One region of the Methylorubrum sp. POS3 genome, then DNA from elsewhere that is predicted to be linked to it. Evidence: predicted binding sites of a transcription regulator. Region 1 holds the regulator's gene; each other region holds the start of a gene.
The links. The regulator LexA, encoded in region 1, represses DNA repair genes until DNA is damaged. The targets are predictions, from matches to a motif close to TGTTCNNNNTGTGTTCNG.
Positions count from the first base shown of each region.

Region 1 (5,708 bases):
GCAAGGCCGATAACCCGACCGTCCCGATCACGCCGGCCGAGCAGATCGAATCGACTCAGGCCGCCTACGAAGCGGGCGCATCGCTCGCCCACATCCATGTGCGCGACGACGACGAGAGCCCCTCCCACGACCCCGACCGCTTCGCTCGGGTGCAGGAGGGGATACGCCGCCACTGCCCGGGGATGATCGTCCAGTTCTCGACGAGCGGTGCGGAGCCGGACGCCGACCTGCGCGGCGCTTGCCTCGATCATCATCCGGACATGGCCTCGCTCACGACGGGCTCGACCAATTTCGCGGGTGGCATCTACCAAAACCCTGCGTCGCTCTACACGGCGCTGGCCAACCGGATGCGCGCGAGCGGCGTTCGGCCCGAGATCGAGGTTTTCGATCTCTCGCATCTCCACAATGCCCGCCGCTTGATCGATGCGGGCCTCGCTGATGCGAGGGCGCACATTCAATTCGTGCTGGGGATTGCCGACGCCATGCCGGCTGATCCCGTGGCGCTGGACTTACTGCTCGCCGAGGCGCGGCGCTTGCTGCCGCAGGCAAGCTGGGGCGCCTTCGGCATCGGCCGCTTCCAGCGCGAAGCCATCGGTTGGGCGCTCGAGCGCGGCGCGACCGGCATTCGCACCGGACTGGAAGACAATATCCGCCTCTCGAAATCCGAACTTGCTGACGGCAACGCTTCGCTCGTCCGCTTGGCGGTCGAACTCTGTGCCGAACACGATGCGCGACCCGCTACGCCCGCGGAGGCGCGCGCTCTGTTGCATCTCGCCTGATCGCCGTCGCGCGAATGTGACGGCACGGCCATCGGAAGTCGGGTGCGTCCCGGCCATTACCCTACCAATCGGTAGGTTGAAGTGAGCCGCATGACCATCACATGCGCTCCCCCCGCTTCAGACGGGCCATTCGGTACGCCAGCGCGGTTGGTGCTTGGGGACGGTCATGGACCGGCCCTCGCGGTCGAGGATTTCACGGCGGGACCGGTGCATGACGGGCATGTCGGGGGCGGCGCGTCGCCGCCTGAATTGCGGTGCCCCTTCATCAGCGTCGGTGTCACGCCGTTTCTCGGCTTTTCGGTCCTCTACGATACACAACGCTCGGGTCTCGCGGTGCGACCCCGAGCGCCGATACCCGGCGGCCCGGTGACATTTCTCCCGCAATGACGAACATCAGCGTCGGCCTCCGGATTTGAGCGTGATGTTTGATCTTTAGCCAAACCCGTATTTCAGAAGAATAAGCATTGAGCGCAGTGACTATCGCAAGCTCTGCGTTTCCGGGCGAGTTATTGCCAAGGTTCCCCCGCCAAAAGCGCAAAAACTGAGCATTGACGGAACGCTTTCTACGCACTGGCCGTTGCGAGGCCGGTTTCCGCGCCGTGCGTGGCGTCGGGTAGAGGACAGGGACCACGATGAGCAAGTTCTTACGCAGCACGGCCACGGCGGCCATCCTCGTACTCGGTGCGGCGACCGCCTTGGCCCAGGGCGGCGGCGCTGGCGGTGGGGCTGGCGGCGGAGCCGGTGGTGGCGCGGGCGGTGGTGCTGGTGGCGGCGCAGGCGTCGGTGCTGGTGGTGCCGGCGGCGGGGCTGCCGGTGGCGGAGCCGGCGGCGCGGGCGGCGGAGCCGGTGGCGGCGCGATGCGCGGCGGTGAGGCCGGCGGCGCGGGCGGCGCCGGTGGTGCCGGCGGCGGGATGCGCGGTGGCGATTCTGGCGGTTCTAGCGGAGCCGGTGGCGCAATGCGGGGTGGTGAGCCCGGCGGTGCGGGCGGTGCGACCCGCAGCGGTGCGCCGGGCGAGAAGGGTGCACGCGGTGGTCAGAACGCCGGCGAACGCGGCGGCCAAGACGCGGCGGGTGAGCGTGGTGGCCGCGACGGTGCCGAGCGGGGCGGCAGGGACGGTGCCGAGCGCGGCGATCGCAACGGCCGCGATGGTGCCGAGCGTGGCGACCGCAACGGTCGCGATGGCGCCGAGCGCGGTGATCGCAATGGTGCCGAGCGGGGTGATCGCGGTGGCCGTGACGGCGCCGAGCGCGGTGACCGCGGTGGACGCGGCAACGTCTCCGAGGCTCGTGGCGCGACGCGGAGCTTGAATACGACGCAGCGCACCGAGTTCCGCCAGTCGATCACCAGCACCAACGTCCGGTCGGTCAGCAACGTCAATTTCTCGCTGAACGTGGGCACGGCGATTCCGCGGTCGGTCTCGCTGCACCCGCTCCCGCCGACGATCCTGACGCTGGTCCCGGCTTATCGCGGATTCCAGTTCATTCTCGTGCGGGACGACATCGTCATCATCGACCCGGACACCTACGAGATCGTCGACGTCATCCCGGGCTGATCCGACTTCAATAGCCGATCAGGGCGGCGGGGCTTCGGCTCCGCCGCCTTTTTTTATGCCGTCCACGCAGCGCATCGACAGCATCACACGGCCAAGCCGGCACTTGCAGAACAGGATAGGAACGTCTAGCCTGTTCGCGATTTGTTTTCCACGATCCGGCGGCGGCTATGCCGCACGCGACAGCAGGTGCCGCATGCTGACCCGCAAGCAACTCGAACTCCTTCAATTCATCCAGTCACGGATGCAGGAGAGCGGCGTACCTCCGTCGTTCGACGAGATGAAGGATGCTCTCGACCTGAAGTCGAAATCGGGCATCCACCGGCTCATCATGGCGCTCGAGGAGCGGGGCTTCCTGCGTCGGCTGCCGAATCGAGCGCGTGCCCTCGAAATTCTGCGGATGCCGGAGGCACCCGCCGCCAAGCCAGCTGTTCCGACAGCCGAGCTGCGCCGCTTCACGCCGAGTGTGGTCGAGGGCGGACTTGCCGGTAAGCCGGTCGCGCCGAAGGCTCCTCTGCTGCAAGCGCAGGACGGCGAGGGCCGACCGGTCATCGTGCCGGTGATGGGCCGCATCGCCGCCGGTACGCCGATCTCGGCGATCGAAAGCCAGAGTCACACGATTGCGATGTCGCCCGATTTTTTGGCCGGTGGTGAGCATTACGCCCTCGAAGTCCGCGGTGACTCGATGATCGAGGCCGGTATCCTCGACGGCGACTTGGTGGTGATCCACAAGCAGGAAACCGCCAATAACGGCGATATCATCGTGGCCCTGATCGACGACGAGGAGGCGACGCTGAAACGCCTGCGCCGTCGCGGCTCCTCGATTGCGCTCGAGGCGGCAAACCCTGCCTACGAAACCCGGGTTCTCGGACCGGACCGGGTCCGCATCCAAGGCAAGCTCGTCAGTCTCGTGCGCCGTTACTGAAGCGAGTCCATCTCCGTAACGCCGGGATCTACGGCTGATCCTGTCTCTGGTGAGGCTGGATTGGTCGCTGGCGCCACAGCGACCGGTCGAGCTTGCCAAGGCTGTGGCGTCTGACTGCTACGGGCCGTGACAATCTCGGGATGGGGTGCCCCAAGCCGGATCGCTGTCGCTCCGTGTGTTTCAAGATAATTTTTGTCGATTCTCAGGGGTGCGCGACAGTTCGGTGGCGGCCTCAATCGGCTGATGAGGATATCGGCACGGGCGCAATCTTCTTCAAAGGCGCGTTTGTCGAGCACCAGCGCGACCGTCCGTCCATCGAAGGTGGTCATCGTGCAGCCGAGTCTGTCACAACGAGGTTCGGGGCCTCCGTTGAGAGAGGCGGCCGAGCGAGCATCACCGTCGGCTTTCAACCATTGTTCGAGCACGAAGGTCGGCGGACGCCCGAGTACAGCAAGGCGTCCATCCGTCCCTCGGATCGCCGCTCCGGCGCCGTCGCGATCGATGTAGAGGTCGAAGCGCGCCGGTGTTGCAGCGGCGGCAAGGCCGATTGCTGCGGGCAAGATAGCGAGCCCGCGCAGACGTGAAACCGGCAAGGTCGCGAGCAGCAGGGCTAGCGCCAGCAGCACCAACGCGCCAGCGCCAAACGCCGGGAGTACGACCGTCGATTGGCCGAAGCCCGTGATCCATTCCGAGATGTCGAGCATCCCGCGAACGGCGAGGCCCATGACCCACCAGACCGGCCGGTCGAGGGCAAAGGGATAGGCGATCATCCCCAGGACCGCGGCGGGCATCACCGCGAGCGAGACGAGCGGAAGCGTCAGCGCATTGCCAATGAGGCCGAAGGGCTGGATGGTCTGGAAATGGTAGGTCGCGAAAGGCGCTGTCGCAAACTGAGCAACCAACGTCGTCGCGAGCGTGCCGACGCCGACAGCCAGACATCGTGAGATGATACGCAACAGCGCTGAATCGCGCTCCCGTCGAAACGACGCTCCATCGAGGAGGGGCGCACAGGCGATCAGTCCGGCCACGGCCGCAAACGACATCTGGAAGCTCGGACCAAGCAGCGCTTCAGGTTCACGGGCGAGGGCGAGGATCGCGGCGAGGGCAAGATTGCGCATGCTGAGCGCCGGCCGGTCGACCAGAACCGCGCCCAACATGACCAAGGTCATGATGAGAGCACGCTCGGCGGCGACGTCCCAGCCGGAGAAAGCGCAATAGGCGGTCACGCCGACCATCGCGGTGCCGGCCGCTATCTTCTTGATGGGGAAGGCAAGGGCAAGGATCGGTACCAGGGCGAGGCCGGCCCGGACCAACCAGAACACCACGCCGGCCGCGAGCACCATGTGCAATCCGGAAATGGAAACGACGTGATAGATACCGGCCGCCCGTAATACGCGGTTGGTCTCCTCCGTAATTAGGCCGCGCTTGCCCGTCACGAGCGCCGCCGCGACCGCGCCGGCCTGACCACCGATCGCGTCCGCGATGCGCCGAGTCAGGTGATTGCGGGCCTCGTCGATCGAGGCCGCCATTTTGAGCGCGAACGGAAGGGGGATCGTTCGCGGTGCGATCTCCACCTTGCCGCTGAGCGAGCCGACCGCACCGATGCCCCGAAAATATGCATCACGGGCAAAGTCGTAGCCACCCGGCCGGGCCGCTTCCGGGGGCGGGAGCAAGCGCGCTGTGGCGCGGATCGTATCGCCCGGCCGCACGGACTGCCCGGCCTTGTATGAAACGCGGACCCGGCGTGGCTGAGCCGCCGCGGTGAGGTCGCCGAAGCTCTCGACACGGACGATCAACCGGGCGCCGCCCTCGCGTTCCTCCAGCCCCTCGACCACGCCGACGAGTGGCGCAATCATGGTGCGGGCGAGGATCGGCCCGGCGACGGAGTTCACGCGCCAGACGCAAGCGGCGAAGCCGAGAAAGGCCGTGCCCAGTCCCAAGACAAGCGCGAGCCAGGCTGGCCGGGCCTGCAGGAGCGGAGTCAGCCCAAGGCAAAAGCCGGCCGCAACGAGCGGAGCGGCGAGCGTGGGTGTCCCGTCGGTGCCCGTGAAGTAGACGAGGATCCCGATCCCGAAGGCGACGGCAAGCCAGGGGAACAACCGCCTCTGTTCGCCTTCGCGGTCCAGTCCCAGCCGAAACTCACCGGCGGCGAGCGCCAAGAGACGGGAGGGCGTTGGGACGCGGTCGGCGAAGAGGGCGGGACGCGTCACCCGCAGCGCCCTTCCGCCGTTTCTCGCCATCCGGCCGAACTCCGCTCCCTGCGCCGTGCCGACCCGGAAAGCGCCGGTGACGAATTCTTAACGCATCCGCATCCTCGTGCTACACGCCCGCCATGGAGCGGCGACCGCCGCCCTCCCGAAATTTCAGGTTTTCAAGAACATCGATGTCGGCACCCGTCGTCACGCGCTTTGCGCCCTCGCCCACGGGCTACCTCCATATCGGCGGCGCGCGCAC
Region 1 covers NZ_JAPRBT010000001.1:4,005,993-4,011,700, reverse strand. Annotated here, with positions in the region: gene OWC43_RS18455 (3-keto-5-aminohexanoate cleavage protein) at 1-779, shown strand, start outside; gene OWC43_RS18450 (hypothetical protein) at 1,461-2,087, shown strand; gene OWC43_RS18445 (DUF1236 domain-containing protein) at 2,084-2,332, shown strand; gene lexA (transcriptional repressor LexA) at 2,526-3,254, shown strand; gene OWC43_RS18435 (ComEC/Rec2 family competence protein) at 3,248-5,494, opposite strand; gene gltX (glutamate--tRNA ligase) at 5,638-5,708, shown strand, end outside.

Region 2 (5,708 bases), 3.8 Mb from region 1:
GCTGGTCGGCGGCGCGGGTGCCGGCGATGTAGGTCTTGCCGGTGCCGGCCGGACCGAGGACGATGACTTGTGAAGAGGAAGCGAGAGCGTCGAGGTACTGACCCTGTTTATCCGTCAGGGGTTGGATCGGAGCGGGGTTTCGTTCTTCATCGAACCGCGTTCGATGCATCCGGATCGACCGATCCTCAACCAGTTCAAGCCGTGCGCGTCGTCTCTTCATGGATGAACACTCCACCTTGACTCGTGCGTGACTTACTCAACCTCGATGTCTCAATCGGCCTCGACTGTCTTCTCGTCTCCCCGTAACTGAACAACACCGCAGCTCCGGCCGTTCGTGTCGTTGCAAGAGCAAAGCCAACCCTGCCGAGTCGGTTCCACGCGGTTTCGTAATCTCTGTGGAATGCGTCTCTTTCGCCACGCAGGTTTGCCCGCCCGAGCCTTTCAGGCGCCGGCGACGGCAAAGTGACGGGTGGGCGAAAAAGCGATGACGCGCCCCCGAAAGGGTGTGGCCGATGGATCGGGACGATCCTGGCATGCGCATCGCGGGCATCGCCCTCCTCGGGCGAGCGGGCCACCGGCGGGGGACCCGCCGGCCGGACGCCTCATCCGGGTTGGACGAAGCTGTCGAGGACCATCTTCCGGCCCGCCTTGTCGAAGTCAACGGTGAGCTTGTTGCCATCGATGCCGGCCACCGTGCCGGGGCCGAACTTGGTGTGGAAGACCCTTGCGCCGTGCGCGAAGGCCGATGCCGCGGCGGTGGATTTCGCCACCAGCTCGCCCTCGATCTCCCGCGGCCCCGCCGAGCGCCCGGCCCCGCGATTCCCGCTGCCGAATCCCCCGGAGGTGTTGGCCTGCGCCCGCTGCCAGCCGGGCGTGCCGTAGGAGGAGCCGAAAGGGGTCGGATTGCGGTCGAACCGCGAAGCGCCGGCGCTGAAATGCGCGGGCGCCTCGATCACGTCGACGGCCTGGGGCGGCAACTCGTCGATGAAGCGCGAGGGAATCGTCGAGGACCACAGCCCGTGGATGCGCCGATTGACCGCGAATGACAGCTTGGCGCGTTTGCGGGCCCGGGTCAGGCCGACATGGGCGAGGCGCCGCTCCTCTTCGAGCCCGGCGCGCCCGCTCTCGTCGATGGCCCGCTGGTTGGGGAACAGGCCGTCCTCCCAGCCGGGGAGGAACACCGTGTCGAATTCGAGCCCCTTGGCGGCATGCAGGGTCATCAAAGAGACCCGGTCGGCCCCTTCCGCCTCGCTCGCCTCCATGACGAGGGAGACGTGCTCCAGGAAGCCCGCCATATCGGGGAACTCCTCCATGGAGCGCACGAACTCCTTGAGGTTCTCGAGGCGTCCGGCGGCATCGGCCGAGCGGTCCTTCTGCCACATCTCGGTGTAGCCGGATTCCTCCAGGATGGTCTGGGCGACTTCCGGATGGGGCTTCGTCTCGATCAGCCGGGCCCATCGCGAAAAGCTCTCGACGAGGCCGCGCAGCATCGAGCGGGCTCGGGGCTTCAACTCGTCGGTCTCAATGAGTTTTCTGGCCGCACCCAGGAGGGGAACCCGATCGGCGCGGGCGAAGGCATGCAGCGTCTGGAGCGTCGCGTCGCCCAAGCCCCGCTTCGGCGTGTTGAAGATCCGCTCGAAAGCGAGGTCGTCGGCGCCGTTCATGGTGACGCGCAGATAGGCCAGCGCGTCGCGGATCTCGGCCCGCTCGTAGAAGCGCGGGCCGCCGATCACCCGGTAGGGCAGGCCCACCTGGACGAAGCGGTCCTCGATCTCACGCATCTGGGCCGAGATGCGCACCAGAACCGCGATCTCGGACAGCGGATGCTGCTTGCGCTGCAGCGACTCGATCGATTCGGCGATCTGGCGCGCCTCCTCCTCCGAATCCCACGAGCCCATCACGGTGACGGGCTCACCCGCTTCGTCCTCGGTGCGCAACGTCTTGCCGAGGCGGCCCTCGTTCTTGGCGATGAGGCCGGAGGCGGCGGCCAGAATATGCCCGGTCGAGCGGTAATTGCGCTCGAGGCGGACCACGGTGGCGCCGGGAAAGTCGTGCTCGAAGCGCAGGATGTTGTCGACCTCGGCCCCGCGCCAGCCATAGATCGACTGGTCGTCGTCACCGACGCAGGCGACGTTCTTTCGCGCCTGCGCGAGGAGCCGCAGCCAGAGATACTGGGCGACGTTGGTGTCCTGATACTCGTCGACGAGGATGTAGCGGAAGCGGTCCTGATAGTTGGCCAGGATGTCCGGGTTCTCGCGCCACAGCTTGAGGCACAGCAGCAGGAGATCGCCGAAATCGACCGCGTTCAGCGTCGCCAGCCGCGCCTGATAGGCGGTGTAGAGCGTGCCGCCCTTGCCGAAGGCGAAGGCCTGCGCCTCCCCCGGCGGCACCTGCTCCGGGCCGAGGCCCCGGTTCTTCCAGCCATCGATGGTGTGGGCGAGCGAGCGGGCCGGCCAGCGCTTCTCGTCGATGTTCTGATCGGCGATGACCTGTTTCATCAGCCGGATCTGGTCGTCGGTGCCGAGGATCGTGAAGTCGGATTTGAGCCCGACCAGCTCGGCATGGCGCCGCAGGATCTTGGTGCCGATGGCGTGGAAGGTGCCGAGCCAGGGCATGCCCTCCCCCGCCGGCCCGATCAGCGCACCGATGCGGTGCTTCATCTCCCGGGCGGCCTTGTTGGTGAAGGTCACCGACAGGATATCGTAGGGCCGCGCCTTGCCGGTGGCGATCAGGTGGGCGATGCGGGTCGTCAGCACCCGCGTCTTGCCGGTACCCGCGCCGGCCAGCACGAGGACCGGACCCTCCGTCGCCTCCACGGCGCGGCGCTGCTCGGGGTTGAGGCCGGACAGGTAGGATGCGCCATCGGGGCGCAGAGCGGCCATGGCGCGGGCGGCGATCGAAGCGGGAGCGGCCTCCGGCTCTCTGTCACGGTCATGCATCATGCCCGCATCCCTGGACCAAAAGGCGAACGCCGTCGAGACCCGTGCGGAACCGGCCCTCCCCTTCGGGCGTCACTTCCTCAGAGGCCGATCCATTCATCCCAGAGGACAAGCGAGGCCATGAGAGCCTTTCCATTGAGCGTTCGAAATCGTCGAGTCGCGGGCGTCGCCGCCGTGGCACTGCTCGTCGGCATCACGGCGGCCGACGCCCAGGTCCTCGGCCAGGGCGGCAACAGCGGCACCAGCCGCATGAACCAGAATTTCGAGATCCAGAACCAGAACCGCAATTTCCAGCAGCGCCAGACGCTGGAGAACAGCGCCGTGCGCAATCAGATTCAGCGCGCACCGCTGAACCAGCCGCCGCCGAGTGGACCGGGCGCCTTTCCCCGGCGGTGAGGTGCCGGGGTGTCTTTCCTCAGCCTCCAATTATGAATCGCTGCTTCGTGGAGGAGGAGCGGGTGCGGTCCGTTCTCTCCGCGTCGAGACACAGGCTTCCTGCCTTGAAAAACGGAGGGGCCGCTGGAGCGTCTGCCCATCTCTGTCTCGGCGCCCAGTGAGTCATCGGGACGAGGGAGGCACGCGATCTACAGGTCGACCGCGACTGAGAGAAGGTAGGTCCGGGGCGTGCCCTGAAAGAACGTTCCGAAGGATGCCACCCCGGTCCAGTAACGCCCGCCGGTCACGTTGAGAACGTTGGCACGGATTGTCGTCCGATATCCGCCCACCAGGGTGGCGTAGCGCAGGCCGAGATCGAGACGCGCCCAGTTCGGCAAGGCCTGCGTGTTCGCAGTATCGATGAACTGGCGGCCCGTGTAGATCACCGCGCCATTCACCGTGAGGCCCGGCATCCAGGGTAGATCCCATTCGCCGCCGACATTGAGTTGGACGCTCGGAACGCCGATCGGAGTGTGGCCGACATTGCTGGTAAACGCCGTCTTCGTCAGGACGCCATCGAGAAGCGTGAGACCGCCCAGGATGCGGGCTTGAGGTGTGATCTCGCCGTAGACGCTGAACTCCAATCCTCTGACCTGCTGCTCGCCGGTCTGTGCGAAGCGGCGTTGCGGGCTGAGTTCGCCGATCGGTCGCGTGATTTGAAAGGCGCTGAAGGTTGTGCCGAGGGTGCCCCACCAATTGACCTTGAGCCCGGCCTCGACCTGGTGCGCGACGTAGGGCGCGAGGACTTCACCGGAATTGCCGGCTGCCGCTGGCGCCACCTCGCCGCGGCTCAGACCCTCGATGTAATTCCCGTAGATCGACACGTTCTCCCAAGGCCGTACGACGAGACCGACCATCGGACTGAGGGCGCTCTTGTCGTAGGACGATGCCAGCGTGCCGACATTGGAGGTGTAGTTGTGCGCCCCGATGCCTTGATGGCGCAGGCCGAGCGTGAGGAGCAGACGATCATCGAGAATCGACATCGTGTCCGCGATCGAAATCCCGGTCAGGGTGCTGTCGTAGAGCGGCGGCCGCGAGTCGATCACGGTCGGCGCGATGTAGGATGCCCGAACCGGGTCATAGAGGTTGGATCGGTAGCTGCCGCGGGCGCTCATGAGGCGGCGGTCGGCATCTTCCTGATAGCGAGAAGCCTGCACCACGAAGGCATGGCGGATGAAGCCGGTATCGAATCCGGCCCTTACCCCGCCATCCACCGTGTAGCGCTCGACGCCGAGGCTGTAGAATTGCGGGCTTGTGCTGGTGTCACCCCGCGCATTCAGGATCGTCGGTGCCGATGCAAAGTAGCGCTCGACACCGCTCTGCGAGCCGCCGACATCGCCGAATAGCGTGATCTGGTCAGTGAGATCGTATTCCAGGTGCAGCAGGCTGCTACGGTCGTCGATGTCCGAATATTCCCACGGCTGGCTCACGTTTCGGCGGCCGTCGGGGGCACGGGGCACTCGAACGCCCGATTGTAGGAGGAACGGTCGCAAGGGCGCATCGAAGCGGTCGGTCTGCGCCAGCATGTACAGCGATGCGCGGAACCGTTCGCCTTGATAGTCGAGGGCCAAGGCCCCGACCCCCATCGTTTCGGATTGCCGGTCGATCGGCGTGTTGCCGCCCCGGAGGCTGCCAACGACGCGGATGCCCCATTCGCGGTTCGCGCCGTAGCGTCGGGCCAGATCGAACTGGCCGCCGCCCCGCGCGGTCGAGCCGTAATCGAGGGTGATACGCGTCAGATCCTCTCCGGCTCGTTTCGGAACGATATTGATGACGCCGCCGATGCCGCCGTTGGGAGAAACGCCCGAGAGCGCGGCGGACGGTCCTTTGAGAACCTCGATCCGTTCGGCGTAGTCCGTGAAGACGCGGAAGCTCGGAGCGATCCCGTAGACCCCGTCGAAGGCGACTTCGCCACTGGTGTTCTCGTTGAGGGGAAAACCGCGGATGTAGAACGAATCAAAGGGAGCCCCCGTCGATTGTGTGGCCCGTACGGAGGGGTCGAGGGCGAGCGCTTCGGACGCGGTGAGCGCCTGACGATCGCGAATGAACTTGTCGGTGTAGCTCGTCACGCTGAAGGGAGACTTGGCGATGTCCGTATTGCCGAGCATGCCGAGCCGCGCACCCTGCGCCACCTGACCACCGGCATAGGCGGATGGAAGCCGGGATGCGCTAGGCCCTGCTTTCGTGTCTTTTGCCTGAGCCGCGACCGACAGCTCTTCCAGTTGGATGCCGGTGGGTGGCGCGGGTTCCCGCAATTGGACATAGCGTGGATTGACCAGGGTGATCGTCGCGGCACCGGCGCTACGGTAGGTCAGGTCCGTATCGCGGAGAAGC
Region 2 covers NZ_JAPRBT010000001.1:212,899-218,606, reverse strand. Annotated here, with positions in the region: gene OWC43_RS01035 (PhoH family protein) at 1-220, opposite strand, end outside; gene OWC43_RS01030 (ATP-dependent helicase) at 603-2,942, opposite strand; gene OWC43_RS01025 (hypothetical protein) at 3,060-3,335, shown strand; gene OWC43_RS01020 (TonB-dependent siderophore receptor) at 3,524-5,708, opposite strand, start outside.
Region 2: the regulator LexA is predicted to act here: its motif matches at 2,954-2,971, upstream of OWC43_RS01030 (ATP-dependent helicase).

Region 3 (5,708 bases), 1.7 Mb from region 1:
ACGTCGCCGGGACGATGCGGTTCGCGCATGGCTCGCAGAACCTCGCCGCTCCCGTCATCCGGAACGGGGCCGGTCGTGACCCGTTGCGCGTCGGGAGACGGAGCGAGGCGGATGCGCGACGATCGTTACGACGTGATCATCGTGGGCTCGGGGCCCGGCGGCGGCTCCGCGGCGTGGCGCCTCGCCCGGACCGGCAAGCGCGTCCTCGTGATCGAGCGGGGCGACTATCTCCCCCGCGAGCGCGAGAACTGGGACACCGACGCGGTCTTCCGCAAGGCCCGCTACCAAGCCGACGAGACCTGGACCTCCTCGAACGGCGACACGTTCAAGCCCGGCTTGCACTACTTCGTCGGCGGCAATTCGAAGGTCTATGGCGGCGTGCTGTTCCGCCTGCGCGAGAGCGATTTCGAGGCCCAGCGCCATCCGGACGGCATCTCGCCGGAATGGCCGCTGAAATACGACGTGTTCGCGCCCCATTACCAAGCGGCGGAGGAGCTGTTCCAGGTCCACGGCGCCCGCGGCGAGGATCCGACCGAGCCGCCCTCGCCGCATCCCTACCCGAAGCCCGCGATCAGCCACGAGCCCCGCATCCAGAAGCTCGCGGACGACCTCGCCCGCCACGGCCACCATCCGTTCCACCTGCCGATGGGCGCGCTGATGGAGGAGGACGGCAAGGGCGGGACCCTGCCGCACTCGCCGCTGCTGCGCTGCGATCCGTTCGACGGCTATCCGAGCCTGACCAACGGCAAGGCGGACGCGCAGATCATCGCCATCGACCCGACGCTCGCCGCGCATCCGAACGTCACGCTCCTGCGCAACGCCTATGCCGAGCGCCTGCTGACCGATGCGGGCGGAGGCCGCGTCACCGGCGTCGCTGTGATCCTCGAGGGGCGCCGTCACATCCTCACGGCCGACCTGTTCGTGGTGGCCTGCGGCGCGCTCTCCTCGGCGCTGCTGTTCCTGCGTTCCGGAAACGACGCGCATCCCGATGGATTGGCGAACCGCTCGGGCCAGGTCGGGCGCAACTACATGCGCCACAACAACACCACCGTGCTGGCGATCTCGAAGGACCCCAACCCGACCCAGTTCCAGAAGACGCTCGGCCTCAACGACTTCTATCACGGCCACGACCGCAGCCCGCTGAACGACTGGGAGTTCCCCCTCGGCCATATCCAGATGGTCGGCAAATCCGACGGGATGCAGATCGAGGCGGAGGGCTTGCCGGGCTTCCTGCAATGGCTGCCGACGCGACCGTTCGACTATATCGCCAAGCACTCGATCGATTTCTGGCTGACCTCCGAGGATCTGCCGCGGCCGGAGAACCGCATCTTCTACCGCGACGACCGGGTGCATCTCGACCTGACGGTGACGAATGGCGAAGCCCAGACCCGGCTGCGCGAGAAACTGCGCTCGATGTGCGACGGGCTCGACATCCACCCGCACCTGTTCGACCGAACGCTCTATCTCGGCAAGGACACGCCGATCGGCGGCACGGCGCATCAGGCCGGCACCCTGCGCTTCGGCCCCGATCCGGCGAATGCCGTCCTCGACCTCGAGTGCCGGGCGCACGGGATCGACAACCTCTACGTCACCGATGCGAGTTTCTTTCCCTCGATCGGCGCCGTGAACCCGACCCTGACCATCATCGCCAACGCCCTGCGGGTGGCCGACGGGATCGCCGCGCGCCTCTGAACGCGCCGAGCCCGGCGCGGCAGCCTTGCCGCCACCGGGGGATCGCGCGGTGGGGCCGGCACCCCGCGCTCCGGGCGTGCAGCCCGAACGACCGGGCGGGCTGGCCCCGTTCATTCGCCGTGGATGTCGCCGTGCGAAGCCTTGACCGAGGCGTCGTCATCGCGAACGAAAGATGAACAGAGGGCGGTGGTGCAGGGCGGGGCCGCCCGGCCCAGCGATGCAATCCCGGATCGACGCCGATGCGCAAGATCATCCACATCGACATGGATGCGTTCTACGCCTCCGTCGAGCAGCGCGACGATCCGAGCTTGCGGGATCGGCCGCTGGCGGTCGGCGGCTCGCGCGAGCGCGGCGTCGTGATGGCGGCGAGCTACGAGGCGAGGGCCTTCGGCGTGCGCTCGGCCATGCCGTCGGCCACCGCGCGCCGGCTCTGCCCCGATCTGGTGTTCGTGCGTCCGCGCTTCGAGGCTTACAAGACCGTCTCGTCCGAGATCCGAGCCGTGTTCGAGGAGCATACGCCCCTGATCGAGCCGGTGGCGCTCGACGAGGCCTATCTCGACGTCACCGACAATCTGAAGGGCCTGCCGACCGCGACCGAGGTCGCGAGGGACATCCGCGCCACGATCCTCGCCCGGACGGGGCTCGTCGCCTCGGCGGGGGTCTCCTACAACAAGTTCCTGGCCAAGGTGGCCTCCGACCACAGGAAGCCCGACGCGCTGTTCGTCATCACGCCGGCGATGGGACCGGGTTTCGTCGAGGCCCTGCCCATCGGGCAATTCCGCGGCGTGGGACCGGCGACCGAGGCGAAGATGCGGCGCCTGGGCATCCAGACCGGCGCCGATCTGAAGGCACGCTCCCTCGACGAATTGCGGGCGGCGTTCGGCAGCGCGGGCGAGTACTATCACCGAGTGGCGCGGGGGATCGACGATCGGCCGGTACGGGCGCATCGCGAGCGCAAGTCGATCGGCGCGGAGACGACGTTTTCCGAGGATACGAGCGAGTACGCGGTGCTGGCCCAGCGTCTGCAGCCGCTCCTCGACAAGGTCTGGGCGGTGGCCGCCGCGAAGGCGTTGGCGGCGCGCACCGTGACGCTGAAGCTGAAATTCTCGGACTTCGCCCAGATCACGCGGGCACGCTCCCTCACGCTGCCGCTGGCGGACCGCGCGATGCTGGAGCAGGTCAGTCTCGGATTGCTGCGGGACGCCTTTCCCCTGCGCCGGAGCGTGCGACTGATCGGGACGGCACTCTCATCGCTGCATCCCCGATCCGACGATGGCAGACCGCGGCAGCTGGATTTCGCCATGTGAAGGCCGTCGCCATGAAGGCTGTCGCCGTGACGACGTGGTCAGGTGGCAGCCCGATGGCCGACCCAACCGTGAGCGTCGCAGGCCTGTCCTCGAATCGTGACGAAGCAGGGTCACCCAGAGGGGACCCTGCTTGACTCTCATATGTCCGATCCGGACGGTTACCAGCCGTAGCCGTAGCCCGAACCGTAACCGTAGCCGCCGTAGTAGCCGACGGGGCGACCATAGCCGTAGCCCCCGTAATAGCCCACCGGCCGCCCGTAGCTGTACCCGTAGCCACGATAGGCGTTGCTCGCGATGGCTCCGGCCGCGAGGCCCGCGATCCCGAGGCCGATGGCTGCACCGGCACCGATGCCGCGGCGATGACCGTATCCACGATAGCCGTAGCCGCCGCGATAGCCGACGTTGCGATAGCCGTAGCCGCCGTAACCGCCACGGTATCCGCCGTAGCCATATCCGCCGTGACCGTATCCGCCACGCCAGCCGGCTTCCGCCGGCGCCGTCGACGCTGCCATCGTTCCGAGACCGAGCACGGCCGCGGCCGTGAGAGCGAGATGAGCCTTCCGCATGGGGTGCCTTTCGCGATTGCGATATCCCTCTCCAACGACGCTATGGCACGTCAGTTCCGATATTCGGGGGTCGCTCGATTTGTCACAGCGACCCGCATCGCAGCCGAGATCCAACGGCGACGCATGGTCGTCTTCGGTATACTTCGGGTTGCTCCGGTGGGTCCGCCCCTCATCGGGAACGGCGCGGGCGTCCGACCATCCGCCCCCGCGATGCCCCCGCTCCAGGAGGGTGTCCCGCCGTGATCGGAGACCGGACCGATCCCCGGCACGAGAGATCCAGGATGCGTCTCTCGGTTCTTGAGCTGCGTCGGCCCGAAATCCGGCATCCTCCCTTTCGGACCGATGCCTAGCGGTCGGTCCGCTGGGCGAAGGCGGCGAAGCGGTCGCGCCAATCCGGGTGCCAGCGCGACAGGGCCGGACGGTTCTCGATGATGTCGCCCGCCGCCCAGGCGATGCGCCACTCGTCCTGCGCGCGGGTGGTCTCGTTGTCGGGGCAGAGGATGTAGAAGTCGCCCGCCTCCAGGCGCTCCAGCATGAACGCCACGGTCTCCTCCGGCGTCCAGGCGCCCTCGGGCTTCTCCGTCATGCCGCGGGCCTTGGCCAGCCCGGTATAGACGAAGCCGGGGATGAACAGATGCGCGCTGACCGGGGCGCCGCTCTCGCGCAGCTCGTGCGCCAGCGCCTCGGTGGCGGCCTTCACGCCGGCTTTGGACACGTTGTAAGGCGCATTGCCCGGCGGCGTGGTGATGCCCTGCTTCGAGCCGGTGACGATGACCGCGCCCGGCTCCCCGCCCGCGACGAGGCGGGGCGCGAAGGCGCGGATGCCGTGGATCACGCCCCACAGGTTGGTGTCGAGGATGCGCCGCCACGTCGCCGCGTCGGAGAAGAGGCGCCCGCCCGCCTCGATGCCGGCATTCAGCATCACGATGGCGGGCGGCCCGTCCTGCGAGGCCGCCTCGGCCAGGGCCTCCATGGCGGCGCCGTCGCCGACATCGGTCGGCACCGCCCGCACCGCGGCACCCGTTGCGGCGAGATCGGCCGCGGCGCGCTCCAGGGCCTCGCCGGGCAAGTCGGCGAGGACGACCCGCAGGCCGCGCGCCGCGAAGACCTGTGCGGCGGCCAGCCCGATCCCGCTCGCCGCCCCGGTGACGATGGCGGTTCGCCCTGGCTCGAACGGGGAGGCGGGATTCGCGGGGGCCGGCTCTGCCATGAGGCGTGTCCTTCTCGGATTGCGGGTGATCGGGCACGGCAGGCGCCCGCCCCGGATGCGTAACTCTCAACCGCCATCGTCGTGAAAGCGCTGCCGCGGCAGAGTTGGCCAGCCCTGCGATCCATCATCGCGGATCCCCCGCGACGTCCTCCGGATCGTCGTGCAGGCGAACGGGACACGAGTTCGCGGATCTGGGCGAGGCCGGGCGTCCCTCGCGGCGTCGCGGCGCGGCCCGGGCCGTGTGCTCCGGGTCTTATGCTCCGGGTCTTGGGCTCACGATCCGCGGATGACCGGGAGGTCGCTCCGGATGATCGCGTTTCCGGCCATGCGTCGGACCGAGGCGATGACCCGGCACGAGGTCTCGGAGGCGCCACCGCTCTCGGCCTGCATCTCGAGCTCGATCAGGCGGCGGAAGATCTCCTCCTCCCGACGGGCGGGCGAGAGGGGCATCTTCTCGGCCAGGAGGCCGACCATCGCGTGGATGAAGCGGCACCGCAGCGGGGGCACTTCGACGGTCATACAAGGCGACTCCACGGGGCATGCGTCCCACATCATCCTTCGTGCGGAAGGGGGGCGCCGTAACAAGGATCAACGCCTGAGCCGATTCCGAAGCGTTGGCAGGGGGCTAGAGCATCGGCCCGAGAGGTGGGAGCCGGCTTTCGGAAAAAGCCGATGCATCACAATAACCGAGAGCATCGTGCCGGATCCGATATCCGACACGATGCTCTAGCGCGGCATGCCGGTGTTCGAGCCTGCTGGTCCGGTCGTCTCGGCGGGCGCGCGGGCCGGCGGCGCTATGGCGGTCGTGTCCCGTCCGCCATGGCTCATGTCCTGCGCGCCGGCGCCGGTCCCGGTCGCCGCGCCCGATCCGATTTGTCCGCCGGGCGGGCGATGTCCGGCACCGCCGCCACCCTGCGTCGCCGCGTCCGAGCC
Region 3 covers NZ_JAPRBT010000001.1:2,347,833-2,353,540, reverse strand. Annotated here, with positions in the region: gene OWC43_RS11085 (GMC oxidoreductase) at 112-1,692, shown strand; gene dinB (DNA polymerase IV) at 1,932-2,999, shown strand; gene OWC43_RS11075 (hypothetical protein) at 3,158-3,565, opposite strand; gene OWC43_RS11070 (SDR family NAD(P)-dependent oxidoreductase) at 3,912-4,775, opposite strand; gene OWC43_RS11065 (hypothetical protein) at 5,049-5,294, opposite strand; gene OWC43_RS11060 (hypothetical protein) at 5,502-5,708, opposite strand, start outside.
Region 3: the regulator LexA is predicted to act here: its motif matches at 1,854-1,871, upstream of dinB (DNA polymerase IV).

Region 4 (5,708 bases), 290 kb from region 1:
TCCGGACCGTCGGCTCGGGTGATCTTGTGGCGGGCGCCGCGCCAGACGAAGAACAGGGGCGGCGCGTCGGGTATCTCGGCCATCGCCGCCACGGGCTCCGGCGCGGCGAGCAGGCGGGCGGGCCGGGGCAGGTCGACGGGCCAGAGGGCGCCGAGCGGCGCGGCCAGGGCCGGTACCCGCCGAACCGCGCGTTCGGGCCAGTCGCTCTCGACCGGGGCCAGCCGGTAGATCCGCTCCGCGCCGAGGCGGAGGCGGAGCGTGTCGACGAGAGCCGCGAGGTCCACGGCCTCCGGTTCGCCCCCGAGGACGGCGCCGCTGAGCTGCCGCTCGGCCAGAGGCTCGACCCGCGAGGCCGTCAGCGTCATCTCCTCGATGCCGAAGCCGGGATCGATCTGCGGCAGTCGCTCCGTGAGGAGCCGAGCGAGGTGGGCCGCGTCGCGGCTCGGCCGTGCGGTGCCGATCCGGATCGCCTGATCGAGGCGGTCGATCCGGCGGAACACGAGGTCGAGGCGTCGGGCGCCGAGGCCCATCCGCTCCAGATCGGGCACGATCCGGGTACAGAGATCCCCGACCACCCGCCCCAGCACCTCCGGGCTGCCGACGGGGTCGGGAAAGCGGAGGGCGGCCCGCGGCGCTTCGGGCGCGGCCAGGATCGCGAGGGGCTCCGGCTCGGCCCCGGTCGCCCGGTCGAGCCGCAGCAGCGGCTCCGGGCCGAACCGCCGGCGCAGGGGCGCACGGGGCGCGGCCATGAGCCCGCCGATCCGCAGGATGCCGACCTCGGCGAGCGCCGCCACGATCTCCGGCGGCAGGCGCAGGGCCGCGACGGGCAGATCCAACAGGGCAACGGAGGTTCCGCCGGGCGGCACGATCCCGCCTGGCCCGAACCGGGCGACCGCCCAGGCAGCGCCGGGCGTGTCGGCGAGGGCGAGGCAGGCTGACATCCCCGTCCGCTCCAGACGTGCGGCGAGATCGGCGAGCAGATTCGCCTCGCCCCCCTGCAGATGGGCTGCACCCGCGATGTCGATCAGGATGCCGTCGGGCGGATCGAGGGCGACGAGAGGGGCGTAGCGCAGGCACCAGATCCCCAGCCGCACCAGCCCCGCCGCGTCGGCCTCCGGCTCGGCGGGGACGAGGCGCAGGCCCGGCACCATCGCCATGGCTTGAGCGGCGGCCATGCCGGGCCTCAAGCCCAGGCGACGGGCGGTCGCGTCGATCCCGGCCAGCACCCGCCGAGGGCCATCCTGCCGCACCGTCGCCAGGGGCTCATCGACCGCCGGCGCGTCGCAGGGCGGGGCGCTCCGGCGCAGCCTGTCGGTCGGCCAGGACGGTAGGCACAGCGAGACGACCCTGCGCATCGCAGGCCTCCACGATCCATGAGCCCGGTGCGCCGCCGCGGCAGCGCTGCAGATCGAGCCGCCACCGCGGGCGGCCCATATGTCGATCTCCCCCGGAGCCGGAGGGAGCGGGGCTCACCCGCCATCGGGTGCGGGCGGCGGAGGGTTCGGGCTCCACCGTCTCGCCCGCGCAGACCCGGTGCAGCACCAGGGCGGTGACGCCCGAGCCTTCCGCGGCGAGCTGCAGGCGGCGGGAGGGGGTGAGGGCCATGCGGGTCAACTCGCCGACGACGCCGGCCAGCCCTCGGTGGCGCAGGCCCTCCTCCATGGCCGGCAGCACCTCCGTGTCCCGCCACGTCTCGCAATAGACCACCCGGTCGGGATGGAGCCCGACGCGGGCGAGAGCCGGGGCGAACAGGTCGCGGCTGTGCAGGCACCACAGAACCGGCCCGTCGAGCCGGGCCAGGATGCCGCCCGCGAACAGCACCGCGGAAGCGGCGTAGCGTCCCCGCGGCCCACCCTCGTGGATCTGATGGAGGGCGCCGAGCGCGAGGCCGCCCCCCGGCAAAGCCCGGTCGAGGGTTCCGGCTCCGAACGGCAGCACGGAATCCGTCGTCCGAGCCTCCACGGCGGGCTCGGTGAGCCGCCGCAGCTCGGCCAGGACGTTCTTCGCGGGAGCCGGCGGGTCGGAGGAGCGGGGAGGGGGCATGGACCGGGGCTGCGGAAGGAGCTGTGTTCAGAACAAACAGTGAACACAGCGCAGCCGTTCTCCGTCAACCGTCCCGCCGCGATGCTCCCTGTTGAAAATGCGGATTTTATTCCGGCCGCAGGCTTGACCTTTGTCGCCAGTCTTCTGACTCGCCCGAAGCCCTGCGCGCGGCGCGGGCAATCGACGCATGCACCCATCAAATACGCATGTGGGCGGAGTGCAGGTGCAACAAATCTGCCTGCTGTTGCCGTTGAACGACAGATCTTCGCGCGCGTCGATCTATCGTAACGTGGTGCCGGAGATCCGGTCGGGGGAGTCTAACAGTGCGGGGACGGTCCCGCGCCTCCGTTCGGGCTCACAACTGTGCCAGGGCCATGAGTGACGCACGACCCACGGGCCCCAAGCCCGTCATTCTCGTCGTCGAGGATGAGCCCGACGAGCGCTTCCTCGCGGCCGAACTCCTAGAGGAGAAGGGCTTCGAGGTGATCGAGGCCGAGACGGCCGAGCGCGCGCTCGAGATCCTGCGCCAGCGCGGCGACAGGATCGACGTGGTGTTCTCCGATGTGCGCACGCCGGGCACGATCGGCGGTTTCGAACTCGCCCGGATCATCGGCGTGACCTGGCCGCGCATCCGCATGCTGCTGACCTCGGGCGACGCGGGCGATCAGCCGAGCGACCTGCGCGTCACCGCGACCTTCATGCCGAAGCCCTGGCGCGCACCCGAGATCCTGACCTGGCTGGAGGAGGCCGCGGGCCTGCGCGAACGGTCGGGTGAGGCGTAGTCACCTCGGAATCATCCCTGCCGCGTTCGCCCGCCCGCCCATCCTCCCGCTGGCGGGCTGACGCGGTCACACCGAGACGGGCAGGGCCGCCTGCTCGCCCACGCCGAAGACGCGCTTGTAGCGGGCGACCTCCGCGGCCGGTCCCTGCGCCTTGGTCGGATTGTCGGAGAGCTTCACGGTCGGGCGCCCCTCGACCGAGGCGACCTTGCAGACCACCGAAATCGGATCGAGCCGCCCCTCCGGCACCAGACCGCGGAAATCGTTGGTGAGTCGCGTGCCCCAGCCATAGCCGATCCGCATCCGGCCGTGGAAATGGGCGTGGATGCGCTCGATCTCGTCGATATCGAGCCCGTCCGAGAAGATCGCGAGCTTCTCGCGCGGGTCGCAGCCCCTGTCGCGCCAGAAGGCCAGGGCTTCCTCGCCCCCTTCGATCGGATCCTTCGAATCGATCCGGATGCCGGTCCAGGCGGTGAGCCAGTCGGGGGCGTTCTTGAGAAAGCCGGACGTCCCGTAGGTGTCGGGCAGGACGACGAGCAGATTGCCCTCATAGTCCTGCTGCCAGTCCGCCAGAACGGCATAGGGCGACTGCGCCAAGGCGTCGTCGTCGTCGCCGGCGAGGGCCGCGTAGACCATGGGCAATTCGTGGGCGTTGGTGCCGACCGCTTCGACCTCCCGCCTTTGGGCGATCAGACAGTTCGAGGTGCCGAGGAAGCGTTGATCGCCCAGGCCCTCGTTCATGGCCTGGACGCACCAATCCTGCCACAGGAAGCCGTGGCGCCGCCGGGTGCCGAAATCGGCGATGGACAGGTCGGGCAGGCGCTTCAGCCGCTCGATCTTCTCCCAGACGCGGGTCATGGCGCGGGCATAGAGCACTTGCAGCTCGAACCGGCCGAGATCGCGAAGGACCGCCCGCGAGCGCATCTCATTGAGGATCGCGAGCGCGGGCACCTCCCACATCGTTGTCTCGACCCAGGGGCCGTGGAAGGTCAGGGCCACCTGGCCGTCCCGCAATTCCAGTTCGTATTCGGGTAGCCGGAAATCCTCGAACCACGCCATGAATTCCGAGGAGAGGATCTGGCGCTTGCCGTAGAAGGTGTTGCCGCGCAGCCAGGTGGATTCGCCGCGGCTCAGACGCAGGGTGCGGGCATGGTCGAGCTGCTCGCGCAGGGCGCCGAGATCGATCTCCTCGGCGACGCGCACCCGCACGGACCGGTTCTGGATCGCGAAGCTCGTCCGCACGTCCCGGTGACGGCGGAAGATCATCTGCGCCATCAGGAGCTTGTAAAAGTCCGTGTCGAGGAGCGAGCGGACGATCGGATCGATGCGGAAATTGTGATTATAGACCCGCGTCGCGAGGTCGAGCATGGATCTTGGCCGTCTTCTGTCTGATTCGATCAGTCAAGCTTGGGTCGGATCGGGGGGGCGATCAACGGCCGAGCCCACATTGCCGGCATTCCGACGCCGCGCGCGGGGCCCGAACCGCACGGTCTCTCAAACGAGAACGCCCCCGCCGTGAGGCGGAGGCGTGCGATGCGTCGATCACTCGATCGAAGAGATCAGGCGAGGTTGACCTTCTTGGTCTCGGTCTTCGGGCTCTCGCCGGTAAGCGTCGCCTTCACGTAGCCGTAGAGGTGGACCATGGTCGAGGACGGGCTGTCCCAATACTCGCCCTGTTCCGGATGGATGCGGATCAGGCCGACCTCGGGATCGTCCTTGCCGTTGGGGAACCACGTCTTGAGGCTCTCCTTCCACTTCTCGTCGATCAGCGCTTGGTCGCGGATCACCTCGGCCTTGCCGGCGATCGAGACGTAGGTTTGGCTCGACGGATCCGAGTAGGCGAGGTTGACCTGATTGTCCCGGCCGATCTCGGCCGTCTTGGGCGAGTGCAGCTTGGTGAAGAACCAGATGTCGCCGTTCTCGTCGATGTCGTTGTTCCACATCGGGCGGCTGTTCAACGTCCCGTCCTGATCGGCTGTGGTCAGCATCGCGACCTTGACGTCCTTGGTCAGCTCGAAGAGCTTCTTCGCGCCCTCGTGGTCGCGATGGTTGCCCTGGTGCATGGGTGGCCTTCTCCAACTCAGACAATAGGATGCGCTTCGAGACGGCGCGGGCGTCGCGCGGTCCCGGCGATTGCCTCGACAACGAGCGAGGCCGGTGTTGGTTCAGGCTTTGCGGGAGATGCCGAGGAGGCTTGCGCCACGCTCACGCATCGCGCCCGCCTCGGCGGCGGGGGCGACTTCCCCTGCGATCGGGTCCGAGCCCGGGCGGCGGATCGCCGGGCAGGGTGTCTCGCTTGGTGCCGAGGAAACACCCAATCGGGCGGATGAGGGCAGGGCGCCGGTCGTCTTCGGGCTGGTGTTTCAGAATTGCGCGGTTAGATGGACGGACGGTTACGACAAACCGCCGCCCGATGGAGCATCGAATCTTGGCCATCACCCGCGACGACGTGCTCAGTGCGCTCTCGACCGTCGCGGTCGATGACGGCGCCACCACCCTTCCCGGTTCCGGCCGCCTCTCCCAGGTGGTGATCGATGGCGGCAACCGGGTGATGTTCTCGATCTCGATCGATCCGAGCGAGGCCGAACGGTTCGAGCCGGTCCGCCGCGAGGCGGAGGGGCGGGTGCTCGCCATTCCCGGCGTGTCGAGCGTGCTGGCGAGCCTCACCTCCGAGCGCGGCCCCAACACCCCCGGCCCCGGCGCACCCCGTTCGCCCGGCCCCGCCCCGGTGCCGCCGCGTCAGGGCAATTCCCTGCCGGGCGTGCGCCACATCGTGGCGGTGGCCTCGGGCAAGGGCGGGGTCGGCAAGTCCACCACCGCCTGCAACCTTGCGCTCGCCCTGCGGGCCCAGGGGCTCAAGGTCGGTCTGCTCGATGCCGACATCTA
Region 4 covers NZ_JAPRBT010000001.1:3,718,997-3,724,704, forward strand. Annotated here, with positions in the region: gene OWC43_RS17195 (DUF6504 family protein) at 1-1,355, opposite strand, end outside; gene OWC43_RS17200 (ImuA family protein) at 1,264-2,043, opposite strand; gene OWC43_RS17205 (response regulator) at 2,418-2,825, shown strand; gene pncB (nicotinate phosphoribosyltransferase) at 2,892-4,190, opposite strand; gene OWC43_RS17215 (pyridoxamine 5'-phosphate oxidase family protein) at 4,382-4,885, opposite strand; gene OWC43_RS17220 (Mrp/NBP35 family ATP-binding protein) at 5,251-5,708, shown strand, end outside.
Region 4: the regulator LexA is predicted to act here: its motif matches at 2,072-2,089, upstream of OWC43_RS17200 (ImuA family protein).